DNA from 2 places in the Devosia sp. CAU 1758 genome. Region 1 is predicted to be linked to the other one. Evidence: predicted binding sites of a transcription regulator. Region 1 holds the regulator's gene; the other holds the start of a gene.

Region 1 (7,630 bases):
TGATCTTTCTGCGCGAGCAGGGACGGCGCGGGCCAGCAGGCATCTTTCCAGCGACGCCCTATGGAGAGGCCCTGGCCACGGCCTTCCGCCAGCAGGCCATCGCCGCCGGTTTCAATCCCGGCGCGGTCTATACCTTTTCCGACCTGAGCGAGGCGCAGGGCATCGTCAACCAGGCCAAGCCGATGACCGAGACCGGCATGATCGACGCGCTGTTCCTGCCCGATCGGGCGAGCGCGGCGACCTTTGCCGGTCTTCTCATGCAATCGGGCATCAATATGGGTGAGGTGCAGCTCGTGGGATCGGCGGACTGGGCCAATGATCCGGGGCTCCTCGCCAATCCGGCGCTGATCGGCGCCATTTTTCCGGCAGTGGACGAGGCCGGGCTCAACGCCATCCGCGCCGATTATGCCAACCGCTTCGGTGGCGTCCCGCCGCAAATGGCGACCATTGCCTATACGGCCACGATTCTGGCCAATGTGAACACGCTCTCGCTGGCCACACCGCCCTATGACGCGGCCCTGCTGACCAATCCGGCCGGCTTTGCCGGTCGCGATGGGCTGTTCCGGCTCAACGCCAACGGCAAAAGCGATTATGCGCTGGTCATCCGGCAGATCGGGGCAGGGGGTGTCCTCACGACGCTGGACGGGGCGAAGCTTTAGGCCGCCAGGTCCGCCACCACGGCGTCAAGCACGGGAAAGCCCTTTTCGGTCACGCGGATATTGCCATTGGGCAGGGTCTCGACAAAGCCATAACCCTTCAAGGCCGCAATCTGCTGTTCGGAAATGCCGCGGCCGGAGATGGACATGAAGCGGGAGGGCGAGATGCCTTCCTTCAGCCGCAGGCCCATGACGAGGAATTCGTCGCCCTGTTCTTCCCAGGTCAGCACATCGTCAGTGACCATGCCATGGCCATTGGTCTCGACCCGGCTCAGCCAGTCGAAGGGCATTTTCTCGGTCGCAGTGGCGTGGCGCTGGTGGTTGACGAGAAGCCTGCCATGGGCACCCGGGCCGATGCCGGCATATTCGCCATAGCGCCAATAGAGCATGTTGTGCCGGCTTTCCTGGCCGGGCACGGCATGGTTGGAAATTTCATAGGCCGGCATGCCGGCTTCTTTGGTCAGGTCCTGTGTAAGCTCATAGAAATCAGCGGCCAGGTCTTCATTGGGCATCTGCAGCTTGCCGGCGTTGAAGAGGTCGAAGTATCGTGTCCCCTGCTCGATGGTGAGCTGGTAAAGGCTCAGATGCCCGCGCGCCAGCCAGATGGCCTCCTTGAGCTCGTCTTCCCAGTCCTCCAGCGTCTGTTTGGGACGAGCATAGATAAGATCGAAGCTCGAGCGATCGAAGATCGACTGGGCGATGCGAACAGCAGCAACGGCCTCTTCCACCGTGTGGCGGCGGCCGAGTTCAGCCAGCGGCCCGGGGCGCAGGGATTGCACGCCGAGCGAAACACGATTGATGCCGGCGGAGCGGAAGCCGCGGAAGCGCTCGACTTCGACACTGGTGGGATTGGCCTCGAGCGTGATCTCGGCATTACCGTCGATCTGCCATTCGCCCGACACCGCATCGAGAATCGCGCCAACGGCCTTTGGCGACATCAGCGAGGGCGTGCCGCCACCAAAGAAGATGGACTGCACCAGCCGCCCCGGCGACAACGCCGCCATGTGCGCGATTTCCTTCCGGTATCCCTCGACAAAGGCATCCTCATCGAAGTGGCCCCGATGGACATGGGAATTGAAGTCGCAATAGGGGCATTTGGCCGCGCAGAACGGCCAGTGGATATAGACACCGAAGAGGTCGTTGGCGTTAGCCTTGCTCAACCTGGTTCTCCACAAAGAGCGCAAAGGCGCGGGCACGGTGCGATAGCCCCTTCTGGCCGGGCGACCATGAGTGCTTGGTTTCGGCGGCCATTTCGCCAAAGGTGATGTCGTGGCCGTCGGGCATGAACATCGGATCATAACCGTGGCCAATATCGCCGCGCGGCGGCCAGACCAGCGTGCCATCGCAGCGGCCGACATAGAGCATGTCGCGGCCGTCGGGATGGGCGAGGCACAGCGTGGCATTGAACGAAGCGCGGCGCAGGGAGGGCGAGGTGGCATTGGCCGCCTGTAAGGCATCCTCGACCCGCTTCATGGCGCGGTTGAAATCGCGCGGCACGCCGGCCCAGTCGGCGGTATAGACCCCCGGATCGCCGCCGAGCGCGTCGACGCAAAGGCCCGAATCATCGCTCAGCGCCAGTATATTGGCGCCCCTGGCGGCGGCATGGGCCTTGGTGCGGGCGTTTTCGGCAAAGGTCGTGCCGGTTTCTTCGGGCTCGGGCAGGCCCAGTTCCCCGGCCGAGACCAGCTCCAGCCCGAAGGGCTCGAACAGCTCGCGGAATTCCTTGAGTTTGCCGGCATTGTGCGTGGCAATGCAGAGACGGTCACCGGCATGGAGGCGGGGAATGCTCACTTCCGGCCTCCATCAAGGGCTCGGGAGATATCGTTCCAGATGGCGCAGCTGGCCTCACTAAAGGCCTCCTCACCCGGCCTTTCAGGCCGACCTTCCCCACAAGGGGATAGGTTTCTTTGCGCGACGTCGAATGCCCCCTTCACCTCTCCCTGGGGGGAAAGGTCGCCGGCGGGAGAGGGGGCCTTGCGACGAAACATCATCATGCGCTCAATGCCACCTTCTGCATCACGCTCAACTCGCCAATGCCCTGTTCGGCCAGCGACATCAGGCTGTCGAGTTCCTCGCGGCTGAACGGCGCGCCCTCGGCGGTGCCCTGGATTTCAACGAATTTGCCCGAACCGGTCATGACGAAATTGGCGTCAGTCTCGGCTTCCACGTCTTCGAGATAATCGAGATCGAGCACCGGCGTACCACGATAGATGCCGCAGGAAATGGCCGCCACCGAATCGATCAGCGCCTTGCCCTTGGTGAGGTGGCGCGCTTCCATCCATTTGATCGCATCGACCAGTGCCACATAGGCGCCGGTGATAGAGGCGGTACGGGTGCCACCATCGGCTTCGAGCACATCACAATCGAGCGTGATCTGGACTTCGCCTAAGGCCTCCATGTCGACAACGGCGCGCAGCGAGCGGCCGATGAGGCGCTGGATTTCCTGGGTGCGTCCGGATTGCTTGCCGGCCGTAGCCTCGCGGCGGGTGCGCGAACCGGTGGCGCGGGGCAGCATGCCATATTCGGCGGTGACCCAACCCTTGCCCTTGCCGCGCAGCCAGCCGGGCACGCTGGTTTCGACCGAGGCCGTGCAGAGCACCTTGGTGTTGCCGAAGGCGACGAGGCACGAGCCTTCGGCCTTCATGGCGACGTTGCGCTCAAGGGTCACCGCCCGCATGTCGGAGGCTTGTCTGCCGGATGGCCGCATCATGAATCCAGTATCTATTGCCGTTAACCGCCTCTTAACCCTCATCGCCCCGGCTCACAAGCGCCGGGCGCTTGGCGGATGGGGAACAAGGGCCTAAATGAATGGGCAGGGTTAAAGCCGACGAGTTTATTCAAACCATCATGACCAGACCGGCCGAAGACTTTCTCTCCGTCCTCAACGCCCGCAGCCAGGATATTTTCCGGCGGCTGGTGGAGCGCTATCTCGATACCGGCGTGCCGGTGGGCTCGCGCGACCTCTCGCGCCTCCTGCAGGTGGAGCTCTCGCCCGCCTCGGTGCGCAATGTCATGGCAGATCTGGAGGATCTGGGGCTGATCGCGGCGCCGCATACATCGGCCGGTCGCGCGCCCACCCAGCAGGGCCTCAGGTTCTTCGTCGATTCCATGCTCGAGATCGGCACGGTCAATGAAAGTGAGCGCAGCCAGATTGCCCGCCATATCGAAGGCACGGCCGGTCATGCCCAGGTCGAGGATGTCCTTACAGAAGCGTCTTCGCTGCTTTCAGGCCTCAGCCAGGGCGCCGGGGTGGTGATTGCCACCAAGGCAGACATGGTGCTCAAGCATATCGAGTTCGTGCGGCTCGACAGCGCCCGGGCCATGGCCATCATGGTCGGCGAGGATGGTCAAGTGGAAAACCGCATCCTCGACCTGCCACCCGGCTATACCGCCAGCGCACTGCAACAGGCCGGCAATTACCTGGCTCATTACGTGGTCGGCCGAACCCTTTCGGAAGCGCGCCGAGTGCTCAATGAGCGCCGCGCCGAGCAGCGGGCCGAACTGGATGAACTGACCCGGAAGCTGGTCGATGCCGGCATTGCGACCCTGGCCGAACCGGGGGGCAATGATGCGCCGACGGTGATCGTGCGCGGCCGCGCCAATCTTATCAACGATACCATGGCGAGCGACGAATTGATGCGCATGCGCCAGCTGTTCGACGAGCTGGAAAGCAAGGAAGGACTGCTGGATCTGTTGGGTGACGCCGAGCGAGGGCAGGGCGTCCGCATCTTCATTGGCTCGGAGAACAAGCTGTTTTCGCTCTCCGGCTCCTCGGTGATCCTTTCACCTTACAAAGACGCCAATGATCGCATCGTTGGCGTCTTGGGCGTCATCGGACCAACACGGCTCAATTATGCGCGCATCGTGCCGGTGGTGGATTACACCGCCAATGTCATTTCTTCGATGATGGCGCGGAAGCGCGGTAAGGGTTGAATTCGCCCTCGGCTTGGCCGATATGGCGGGCAACAGACTTTTATCCCATACGGAAGACAAGCAGATGAGCGACGAAAACGCCGCCCAGGGCGAAACGCCGGAAACGGAAATCCCGGCGACCGAGATGCCAGAGGTTGATCCCGTCGAAGCGCTGATGGCGGAAAATGCCGAGCTCAAGGATCGGGTTCTGCGCACGCATGCCGAGATGGAAAACCTGCGCAAGCGCACCGAGCGCGATGTGGCCGACACGCGCTCCTATGCCATTGCCGGCTTTGCCCGCGACATGCTGACGGCTACCGACGCACTGAGCCGCGCGCTGATGGTGATTCCAGCCGAGGTGCGAGAAACGGCCGATGGGTCGCTCAAAAGCCTCATCGACGGCATCGAATTGGCCGATCGCGAAATGCAGCGCCTCCTGGCCAAGCATGGCGTGAAGCCCATCGAGGCCGAAGGCCAGAAATTTGATCCGCACAAGCACCAGGCCATGTTCGAGGTGCCCAATCCCGATGTGCCGGAAGGTACGGTGGTGCAGGTCGTGCAGACCGGCTTTGCCATCGGCGACCGCGTGCTGCGCCCGGCCATGGTCGGTGTCGCCAAGGGCGGCGCAGCTGCTGCGCCGGTGGCTCCGGAAGGTGACGATGCCGAGGGTGTCGACAAGAGCGCATGATTTTGCGGCATACCGCCGCCGCCTGCGTTTCACGTGAATCCCCGCGCAAGCGGGGATTCTTATTGGGGGTGGGGGCCTACAATTCCAAATTCTCCCGGCTCATTTCCCGCTGAACTCCCGCCTCACCCATATCTGCCCAGGCCTTGGCCAGCGATCCATTGGCATCGATGGCCCGCGTCGCGTCCTCGATGACCGTGACGTCAAATCCCCCGGCCACCCCGTCCAGCGCCGTCCAGGCGACGCAGAAATCTGTGGCCAGCCCCACCACAAACAGTCGCCCGACGTCCCGCTCGTTGAGATAGCCGGCCAGCCCGGTGGTGGTTTCGCGGTCGGCCTCCTGGAAGCCCGAATAGCTATCGATGGCCCTATTATAGCCCTTGCGGATGATGAGCTGGGCGTGGGGGATGTCGAGATCCTTGCTCAGTTCAGCGCCGTGCGTGCCCCAGACACAGTGATCGGGCCAGAGCACCTGCATGCCATAGTGGAGCGTGATGGTCTCGAAGGGCGCCTTGCCCGCATGCTGGCTGGCAAAAGAAATGTGATCAGCCGGATGCCAGTCCTGGGTCAGCACGACATTCTTGAACTTTTTCGCCAGCCGATTGATCAGCGGCACGATTTCATCCCCGCCGGCGACGGCCAAGCTACCGCCGGGCAGGAAATCATATTGCACATCGACCACGACCAGCACGTCTTCGGGTTGAATGGAAATTGTCATGGCGTGTCTTGCTCCCGGTCTGCCCAATGGGCGCGGATGAGGCCGCGCACGGAATTGCCCAGCCAGATTGCCTCGGCGGCATGGAGATGGGCAAGGGTCAGCACCTGCTCTTCTGCCTTGCCCTGGGCGATCAGCTCGGCCCGCAGCGTGCCGGGCAGCAGGCCCGAGGATAAAGGCGGCGTCAGTAATCTCCCGTCAATCTCGACGAAAAGATTGGTGAAGCTGCCCTCGGTCAGTTCGCTCCGCTCATTGCGGAACACCACTTCATCATGGCCGCGTTCGTCATGGGCACGCTGGCGCGGCGTGTCATAAAAGGCGCGATTCGTGGTCTTGTGCGCCAGCCAGACGCTAGTTGAATCCAGAGCCTCATCGGCAATGGTGAAGCGGAAAATTTTCGGGCTGGGGGGCAAGGGCACGGATGTCAGGTCGAGACCAGCGTCGGAGAGGGTGAGGCGGGCCCGCATCGGCCCGGTCCAGTTCGCTGCCTGGTCCCTGAGATAGGCATCGACCTCCTCCAGCGTCATCGGCAGGCCGAAATAGGCCGCCGAATCATGGAGGCGGTCGAGATGCCGGTCGAGCAGCGCATAGCCGTCTTCAGGCGTCCATTTGAAGGTTTCGATCAGGGTCACCACCGGGGCCGGATCGGAGAGGAATTTCAGTTTCAGCAGCGCCTCCTCATATTCATCTTTCGCCGTTGAATCGGCGACGATGCCGCCACCAATGCCGATCTCGCCATTTCCAGCGGCGTCGATCACGGCGGTGCGAATGGCGACGTTGAAGGCAAAATCGCCATTCGGCGCGATATAGCCGATGGAGCCGGTATAGAGCCCGCGCGGCCCCGCTTCGACCGCATGGATGATCTCCATGGCCCGCATTTTGGGCGCCCCGGTGATCGAGCCGCAGGGGAAGAGGTTTTCCAGGACCTCCACAATGCCGAGATCGGAACGCATCTCTGCCGTGATGCCCGAGGTCATGGTGTGGAGGCTCGGATAGGTCTCCACGCTGAAAAGGTCTGTCACCGCGACCGTACCGGTCCTGGCGATGCGCCCCAGATCATTTCGCAGCAGATCAACGATCATCAGGTTTTCCGCGCGGTTCTTTTCGTCGCTGGCCAAGGCAGCTCGGCCCGCTTCGTCCTCGGCGCGTGTCCGTCCGCGCTTCAGTGTCCCCTTCATGGGCCGCGCCTGCAATCGGCCTGCGCTGCAGGACACGAAGAGTTCGGGAGATCGCGAAAGCACCACATGATCCCCGGCATCGATATAGGCGCCATAGGCTACCTTCTGGCTCCGGGCCAGGATCCGGTAGAGGCCCAGCGGATCGCCCTCGAGGCGGAAACGGGCCTTCATGGTGAGGTTGACTTGATAGGTATCGCCCGCCCCGATGAAACCTTCCACCCGCTCGAAGGCGCGGGCGTAGGCCTCCGGGCCCCATTCAGGCGTGAGCGCCTCGGCGCGGCCGGGATCGGCTTTTTCCAGCATCTCATCGATCTCGGCCCCGGTGGATCGCTGTGGCGTCTCATAGAGCCCGATCCAGAGCAGCGGCGTCGCGCTGTGGGCGGGCAGCAACGGGACCAGCCGCTCCTCGAACAGAAGGCCCAGCTCATAGGATAGGTAGCCGGCGGCCCAGAGACCTTCCCGGCCAGCCGCGGCCAGGCGTTTC
Region 2 (7,630 bases), on a different contig from region 1:
AGCCAATCGGCCACATGCGGCTCCAGCGCCGCCCAGTCCCATTCCCGGGCCGGACCACTGGGCGGGTTCCCCCCGGCGTCTGTAATGCGCAGGACCAGGGCATGCAGCGAGGCCATCAAGTGCAGATAGGCAGGCCGGCCGACACGGTCATGGACGATGATGGCGCCGAGATCCGCGGCATTGCCATAGGGGCCTTCGAGCAGGATTCCCCCCGAAACCACCCCGCCACCGACGAAGGTACCTACAAAGAAGCCAGCGACGCCCTTGGGCCGGGGCGTTGGATGAACGGTAATTTCGCGCCAAGCAGCGGCGCTGCCATCATTGACCCAGATCGTGGGCAGGCCGGTCTGCTCGGCCAGGTGCGCGCCGATGTCGATCTCGGCCCATTGCGCCATGACTGCCTCGGGGGCGCCCAGTGGCTCGAGCAGCGGTCCGAAATTGCCGGGCGAGGTGACGCCGATGCCTGCAAACCGCTCCCGTTGCGCTGTGGTCAGTTCCGCCAGCAAGGTTGCGACATCGGCAGCGACCTCGGCAAAGACCGTAAGGGGATCGGGGAACGGGTAGCAGTGGCGGGTCGCGGCGACAGGTTCGCCAGCGATATTCTGCAGCAAGACTTCAAAATGCTGCCAGCCAATTTCCACGCCGATGGAAAAGCCTCCCTGGGGATTGAGCTGGTAGGGCGTTGCCGGCTGCCCGCGCCGGCCGCGCAGAACATCGCCGCGGATAATAAGATCTCGTGCCTCGAGGTCGGCCAGGATGCGCGCTGTAGTCTGCGGCCCAAGGCCGGAGCGGCGGGCTATGTCGGCATTGGAGACGCCGGGAATGCCGGCAATAAGGGTCAGGACGGCGCGTTCATTGGCCAACCGCACACCCGTCTGGGTAATGCCGCGCACAATCGGCTCGAAAACATCCTCGTCAGACTCAATACGCATAGCGCAGAGATAAACGTGGTTTAGATGACAGGCGCAAGAACGGAATATTTACCCTAGTCCGTAACAATTCGCCCAACGACAAGAACGGTCCGATTGCGGACCAAACCAGGATAATCTGCGCAATGACGATGACGAGCGGAAGCGACAACGCGCTGTGCGGCCGGCTTTTGCTGATCGACGCGGATGTCGCCTGTGCCCGCCAAATCGGCGCGGGGCTTTGCGAAGCTCTGCTTGTCGCCCCCAAGATTGCCCAGGTGTCCGGCGGTCGCGCGGCGGCCGACCTGCTGCGCAAGACCCATTTTGACGTGATCATCGCCGACCTCGACAGCTTGCTGGACCTGGCGGCCAGTGTCGAGGATGCGATGCAGCGGCTGGTGCGGCTGGCGGCAGGTGCGCTGATCCTGGCGGTGGCCGGCAGCGGGTCGGTGAGCGCCGCGCTTGGCGCCATGCGAGCCGGAGCCCACGACTATGTCGCCAAGCCGGTCAGTGGCGCGACGCTGGCCGGGCGCCTGGCTGAACTGGCCCAGCGTCACGGACGCCCGCGCTCGCTGGGTGCGGAGGTCGAAGCGGAGCCGGTCGTGGCCGATTTCGCCGGCTTTGTGGGCGCATCGAGCGCCATGCGATTTCTCTATGAGCAGATCGGGCGCGTCGCCACCTCTTCGGCACCGGTCTTCATCACCGGGGAAAGCGGCACGGGCAAGGATGTGTGCGCCGAGGCGCTGCATGCCAAGGGGCCGCGCGCAGGGAACCGGTTTGTTGCCATCAATTGTGCCGCCATTCCGCGCGACCTGATGGAGAGCGAGTTGTTCGGCGTGGTCCGCGGCGCCTTTACCGGCGCACATGAGGACCGCAAGGGCGCAGCCGAGCTGGCCAATGGCGGCACGCTGTTCCTGGACGAAGTGGGCGAGTTGGATCTTTCGCTGCAATCAAAGCTGCTGCGTTTTCTGCAGACGGGCACAATCAGCCGGGTCGGCGAGACGGCGGCGCGCAAGGTGGATGTGCGCGTCATCTGCGCGACCAATCGCAACCCGATGCAGATGATTGCCGAAAGACAGTTCCGCGAGGATCTGTTCTACCGCCTGCATGTCCTGCCCATTCACCTGCCGCCGCTGCGCCAGCGTCCCAGCGATATCATGGTGCTGACCCGGCATTTCCTTTCCCACTATGCGCGGGAAGAGCACAAGAGTTTTGCCGGCATCAGCCCGGAAGCGTCGCAGAAACTGACGGCCGCAGACTGGCCCGGCAATGTGCGGCAATTGCAGAACCTGGTCCGGCGCCTTGTGGTGATGTTCGACGGCGGCGAAATCAGCGCCGGCATGATCGAGGCGGCAGACATAGAATCCAAGGTCGCCACGACCGCCCCAGTCGAGGCGCCGCGGGCCGAGCGACGCATGGTGCTGCCCATGTGGCAGCAGGAGCAACGCATTATCGAGGATGCCATTGCGGCCTTTGGCGGCAATATCTCGATGGCCGCCGCAGCGCTCGAAATCAGCCCCTCGACCATCTACCGCAAGCGCCAGGGCTGGGCGGGCATGCAGGTCGCGAGCTAGCCAAGCGCCACGACCAGGGTGAGGCCCAGTAGCACCACGACCAGCGGCGTCATGGTGAGGCGCTCGGGCAGGCTGCGCGATATGGCATTCATCACCACGCCCAACGCGAGATAAGCAGAAACGGCCCAGGCCGCCGGCACCAGAAAACCTGCCTCGGGCCAAGGGGCGACCACGCCTGCGCGCATGAGCAGGATGATCGAGAACAGGGCGTAGAGCAGGATGGCCACGGCGCTGCCCAGGCGTAGGGCGCGCGGCAGGACGCGGTGTTGTCCGCCCCAGGCAAAATGGCCGAGCGGCGCGCCCCGGATCAGCGCCAGTTGGAAAATGGCCAGGCCGGCCATCAATACCGAAAAGACGATAGCAACTGTGCTGACCATGATGACTCCCCCATGCCGGGGGTAACATCGGGTGAGGGATGACCATGTTCAAGATCGCTGCTGACACGCACTGACACCCAAGCATGTGATCAGGAGGCACAATCAGATGGAGGTTCTCCGAGCATGACCACCGCCCATGTTTTCATTGCCACGAGCCTGGATGGCTATATCGCCCGCAAGAACGGCGACATCGACTGGCTGGTGGGGTTTTCGGCACTGGACGAGGACCATGGCTATGACCGCTTCATCTCCGGGATCGATGCGATCATCATGGGCCGGGGGAGCTTTGAGAAGGTCGCGACCTTTTCGCCATGGCCCTATGACCGACCGGTTCTGGTGCTGAGCAACAGCCTGAATGCGGCCGACATCCCCCAGGAGCTCATCGGCAAGGTTGAAATCATCGCGGCCACGCCGGGCGATGCCCTTGCCCTGGCTGAGCAGCGCAATTGGCGCCGGGTCTATGTCGATGGCGGCGCCACGATCACATCATTCCTGCGCGAAGGGTTGATCGCAGACATGGTGATCAGCCAGGTCCCGGTGCTGATCGGGGATGGGCTGAGGCTGTTCGGGAGCCTTGCGACGGACATTGCCCTGGAGCTTGAGGACACAACCTCGTTCCCCTCGGGGCTGGTGCAATGCCGATACCGGGTCAAAACCTAAGGGGTATTGGCTTCCCGCGCCCTGGCGCGATCGAGGCCCAAATAGCGTTCGCGCAGGATGACGGCGATGCCGGAGCCCACGATCACCAGGGCGCCGATCACCATGGTCACTGTCGGAATATCGGCGAAGATGACGAAGCCGATCAGGATGGTGAGGATCAGCGATACATATTCGAACGGGGCGATCACCGACATGTCGGCATGGCGGTAGCACGAGGTCAGCAGCAATTGCCCGATGCCACCGAAGATCCCGGCGCCCACCAGCAGAGCCGCCTGTTCCGGGGTCGGCCAGACCCAGCCGAAGGGGATGGTCAGGAGGCTAAGCAGGCTGGCGGTGATGAAGAAATAGGTGACGATGGCTTCTGTACGCTCGGTCTGCACCAGGGTGCGGACCTGGAGCATGGCGAAGGCCGAGAGAATGGCCGCGGCCAGGGCGGCCAGCGCCCCGATGGACTCGGCATCCCCCATGGGCGTATCGCCCGACAGGATGGTGAGGCGCGGCCAGAGGATGATCACCACCCCGACCAGACCGACAAGAACCGTGGTCCAGCGAAAGACATGGACCCGCTCATGCAGGAGCACGGCCGAGAGAATAACGATGATCAGTGGAGAGGCATAGCCGATGGCCGTGGCTTCAGGCAGCGGCAGGCGGGTTAGCGCGAAAAAACCCAGGCTCATGGAGGCGACGCCGATTAGACCGCGCAACACATGGCCGAAGGGACGGCGGGTCTGAAAGGCCAGTACCAGGCGGCGGCGCCAGGCCAGGACGGCCAGCACGGGGAGCATGGCGAAGAAGGCACGGAAAAACACCATCTCCCCGGAGGGAATTGTCTGAGTGGCCTTGAGCATGGTCGCCATGACCACGAAGCAGCAGACCGATGTGACCTTGAGGACTATGCCACGAAGTGGATTGTCCACGGGCGCGACAGGTTCAGCAGTCGGGACGGTCACGTCAGTCCTGTTCCGGGTCGCGGAATTGGCCAGGGCCGTATCGCGGACCGCTCTCTGGCGTGCAGGAGGGCGTTACTTGCCCGCGGCTTCCAGCTTTTCCTTGGCAATGCGCGCTGTAGCGAAGGCCTTGTGCTCTTCGCCCACGGCGCTGCCGGTTTTGACGACCTTGCCGGATGCATCCTGAATTTCCCAATGCCAGTTCGCGCTGGCACCGACGCCGCCTGCACGGCGCAACTTGATCTGCAGGGAAGAATTTTCGCTCATGATTGTGCTTATGGCTCAGTCTTGGGATGGGGGGAAGGGGGAATGTGCGCTGCTCGCGAGCCAGCGGCCTAAACCTCGGATACCCGCAGGGAGACGCGGTCGCCACCAAAAGTCAGCATGTCGCGAATGGGCGCATAGGGGCCATCGGCATAGGGATAATACCAGGCCTCGTCCGCGCCATTGGCCGTCAGCGTCTTGATGGTATAGAAATGAGCCGCGCCGAGCCCCTCATCATCCCGCGTGGTGTCGGAGGCCTCAAGGATTCCGGGGTGGACGTCATCAAGCGGCACGAAGACCATCGGGTCCGCGCCGGGACGTTCGAGCTGCAAGGCCTTGGTCGAACTGGCGATCTCCGCGTCATCGAAGGAGATATGCACCCGCCCCGCTACCGGGACGATATTGGGCATTGTCTGGTTGGCGTCAGCCATTTGGGCACCTCATCGCTGGATTGTCGCATCAAGGGGTAACGCCCGAGCAAAAACTTCGGTTCACACGCCTTGACTCGAGACCGGCGCGATCCCTATATCCCCAGCAGCCTATTAGCACTCGAAGTTCGTGAGTGCTAACAGGTCCGAAATTGCATTCAGAAATGATGCCAAGAGGAACATAACCATGGGCTTCCGTCCCCTGCATGACCGCGTTGTCGTCCGTCGCGTCGACAGTGAAGAAAAGACCAAAGGCGGGATCATCATTCCCGATACCGCCAAGGAAAAGCCCTCCGAGGGCGTGATCGTTTCCGTGGGCCCCGGCGCCCGCGACGAGAATGGCAAGATCAATGCGCTGGACGTCAAGGCCGGCGATCGCGTGCTCTTCGGCAAGTGGAGCGGCACCGAGGTCAAGCTGAACGGCGAAGACCTGATCATCATGAAGGAAAGCGACATCATGGGCGTGATCGAGGCCTGAGCCTCGCCACCGATCCTGTCGTTCAACCCACTTTAAGGAGCGCCTCACATGGCTGCCAAAGAAGTAAAGTTCTCGACCGACGCCCGCGAAAAGATGCTGCGCGGCGTCAACATCCTCGCCAATGCGGTGAAGGTGACCCTCGGCCCCAAGGGTCGTAACGTCGTCATCGAAAAGTCGTTCGGTGCTCCGCGCATCACCAAGGACGGCGTGACCGTTGCCAAAGAAATCGAGCTGGAAGACAAGTTCGAAAACCTGGGCGCGCAGCTGCTGCGCTCGGTCGCTTCAAAGACCAACGACATTGCCGGTGACGGCACCACCACCGCGACCGTTCTGGGTCAGGCCATTGTCGTCGAGGGCGTCAAGGCCGTCGCCGCCGGCTTCAACCCGATGGATCTCAAGCGCGGTATCGATCTGGCCGTGACCGATGTGATCGCGAGCCTCAAGGCCTCGGCCAAGGGCATCACCTCGTCCTCCGAAGTTTCGCAGGTCGGCACGATCTCTGCCAATGGCGAATCCGCCATCGGCGAGATGATTGCCGAAGCCATGCAGAAGGTCGGCAATGAGGGTGTGATCACCGTCGAGGAAGCCAAGACTGCCGAGACTGAGCTCGACGTCGTTGAAGGCATGCAGTTCGACCGTGGCTACCTGTCGCCCTATTTCGTGACCAATGCAGAAAAGATGACGGCGACCCTCGAGGACCCGTACATCCTGCTGCACGAGAAGAAGCTCTCGAACCTGCAGGCCATCCTGCCGATCCTGGAAGCCGTGGTGCAGTCGCAGCGTCCGCTGCTGATCATCGCAGAAGACGTCGATGGCGAAGCGCTGCCGACCCTGGTCGTCAACCGCCTGCGCGCCGGCCTCAAGGTCGCTGCCGTCAAGGCTCCCGGTTTTGGTGACCGCCGCAAGGCCATGCTGGAAGACATTGCTGTCCTGACCGGCGGCCAGGTGATCTCCGAAGATCTCGGCATCAAGCTCGAGAACGTGACCCTCGACATGCTCGGCACTGCCAAGCGTATCGAGATCACCAAGGAAAACACCACCATCGTCGATGGTGCCGGCACGGCCGAAGAGATCCAGGCCCGCGTTGGCCAGATCAAGGCACAGATCGAAGAGACCTCTTCGGACTATGATCGCGAAAAGCTACAGGAACGCCTGGCGAAGCTCGCCGGTGGTGTTGCCGTGATCCGCGTCGGCGGTTCGACCGAAGTGGAAGTCAAGGAACGCAAGGACCGCGTCGATGACGCGCTCAATGCAACCCGCGCTGCCGTTGAAGAAGGCATCGTGCCGGGTGGTGGCGTTGCCCTGCTCCGCGCTTCGGTCAACATCAAGGCCAAGGGCGCCAATGCCGACCAGGAGGCCGGTATCTCGATCGTTCGCCGCGCCCTGCAGGAGCCTGTGCGCACCATTGCCAACAATGCCGGTGCCGAAGGCTCCGTCGTGGTGGGCAAGATCCTCGAAAACTCGGCTGCATCGTTCGGCTACAACGCCGCGACAGGCGAGTACGGCGATCTGGTTGCCCTGGGCGTGATCGATCCGGTCAAGGTCGTCCGCACCGCCCTCGAAGACGCCGCTTCGGTTGCGTCCCTGCTCATCACCACCGAAGCCACGATCGTCGAGGCTCCGAAGGACGCAGCGCCGGCAATGCCGGGCGGCGGCGGCATGGGCGGCATGGGCGGCATGGATTTCTAATCCACCCCGAGCCCTACAAGCTTCCAGGATCGTTTCTTCCCAGTCACGATCTTGGTGGAAAGCCCCGGTGGAAACACCGGGGCTTTTTGTCCTTATAGGGATAGGATGTCCCTGCAATAAGCGAGGAATCGATGCGGACACCCAGACGCGGCGGCAGTGCCCTTGATCAGGCAGAAGCTGCCTTCAAATCAGCAACGACGAAGACCGAGGCGGTTCCAGCGAAGCCGGCAAAGCCCCCAGCAGGCAAGGAAATGGTGTCGCTGCGGCTCGACCGCGATGTGCTGGCGCATTTCCAGGACGATGGT

What was found. Region 1 encodes HrcA, which represses chaperone genes, less so after heat shock. Its sites were predicted from a motif close to GTTAGCACTCNCNNNNNGNGAGTGCTAAC; they were not measured.
Positions count from the first base shown of each region.
Region 2: ACXYMS_RS08555 (co-chaperone GroES) is a predicted target of HrcA. The motif match lies at 5,272-5,300, and genes of this name have one in related genera.

Region 1 is NZ_JBTLRJ010000004.1:129,104-136,733, reverse strand. Features, by position in the region: gene ACXYMS_RS14130 (penicillin-binding protein activator) at 1-659, shown strand, start outside; gene hemW (radical SAM family heme chaperone HemW) at 656-1,816, opposite strand; gene ACXYMS_RS14120 (non-canonical purine NTP pyrophosphatase) at 1,803-2,447, opposite strand; gene rph (ribonuclease PH) at 2,647-3,363, opposite strand; gene hrcA (heat-inducible transcriptional repressor HrcA) at 3,504-4,589, shown strand; gene grpE (nucleotide exchange factor GrpE) at 4,612-5,256, shown strand; gene pncA (bifunctional nicotinamidase/pyrazinamidase) at 5,333-5,971, opposite strand; gene ACXYMS_RS14095 (aminodeoxychorismate synthase component I) at 5,968-7,630, opposite strand, start outside.
Region 2 is NZ_JBTLRJ010000002.1:514,625-522,254, forward strand. Features, by position in the region: gene ACXYMS_RS08520 (ROK family transcriptional regulator) at 1-932, opposite strand, end outside; gene ACXYMS_RS08525 (sigma 54-interacting transcriptional regulator) at 1,055-2,482, shown strand; gene ACXYMS_RS08530 (hypothetical protein) at 2,479-2,859, opposite strand; gene ACXYMS_RS08535 (dihydrofolate reductase family protein) at 2,983-3,519, shown strand; gene ACXYMS_RS08540 (DMT family transporter) at 3,516-4,469, opposite strand; gene ACXYMS_RS08545 (hypothetical protein) at 4,542-4,733, opposite strand; gene ACXYMS_RS08550 (DUF427 domain-containing protein) at 4,802-5,161, opposite strand; gene ACXYMS_RS08555 (co-chaperone GroES) at 5,346-5,636, shown strand; gene groL (chaperonin GroEL) at 5,685-7,325, shown strand; gene ACXYMS_RS08565 (BrnA antitoxin family protein) at 7,457-7,630, shown strand, end outside.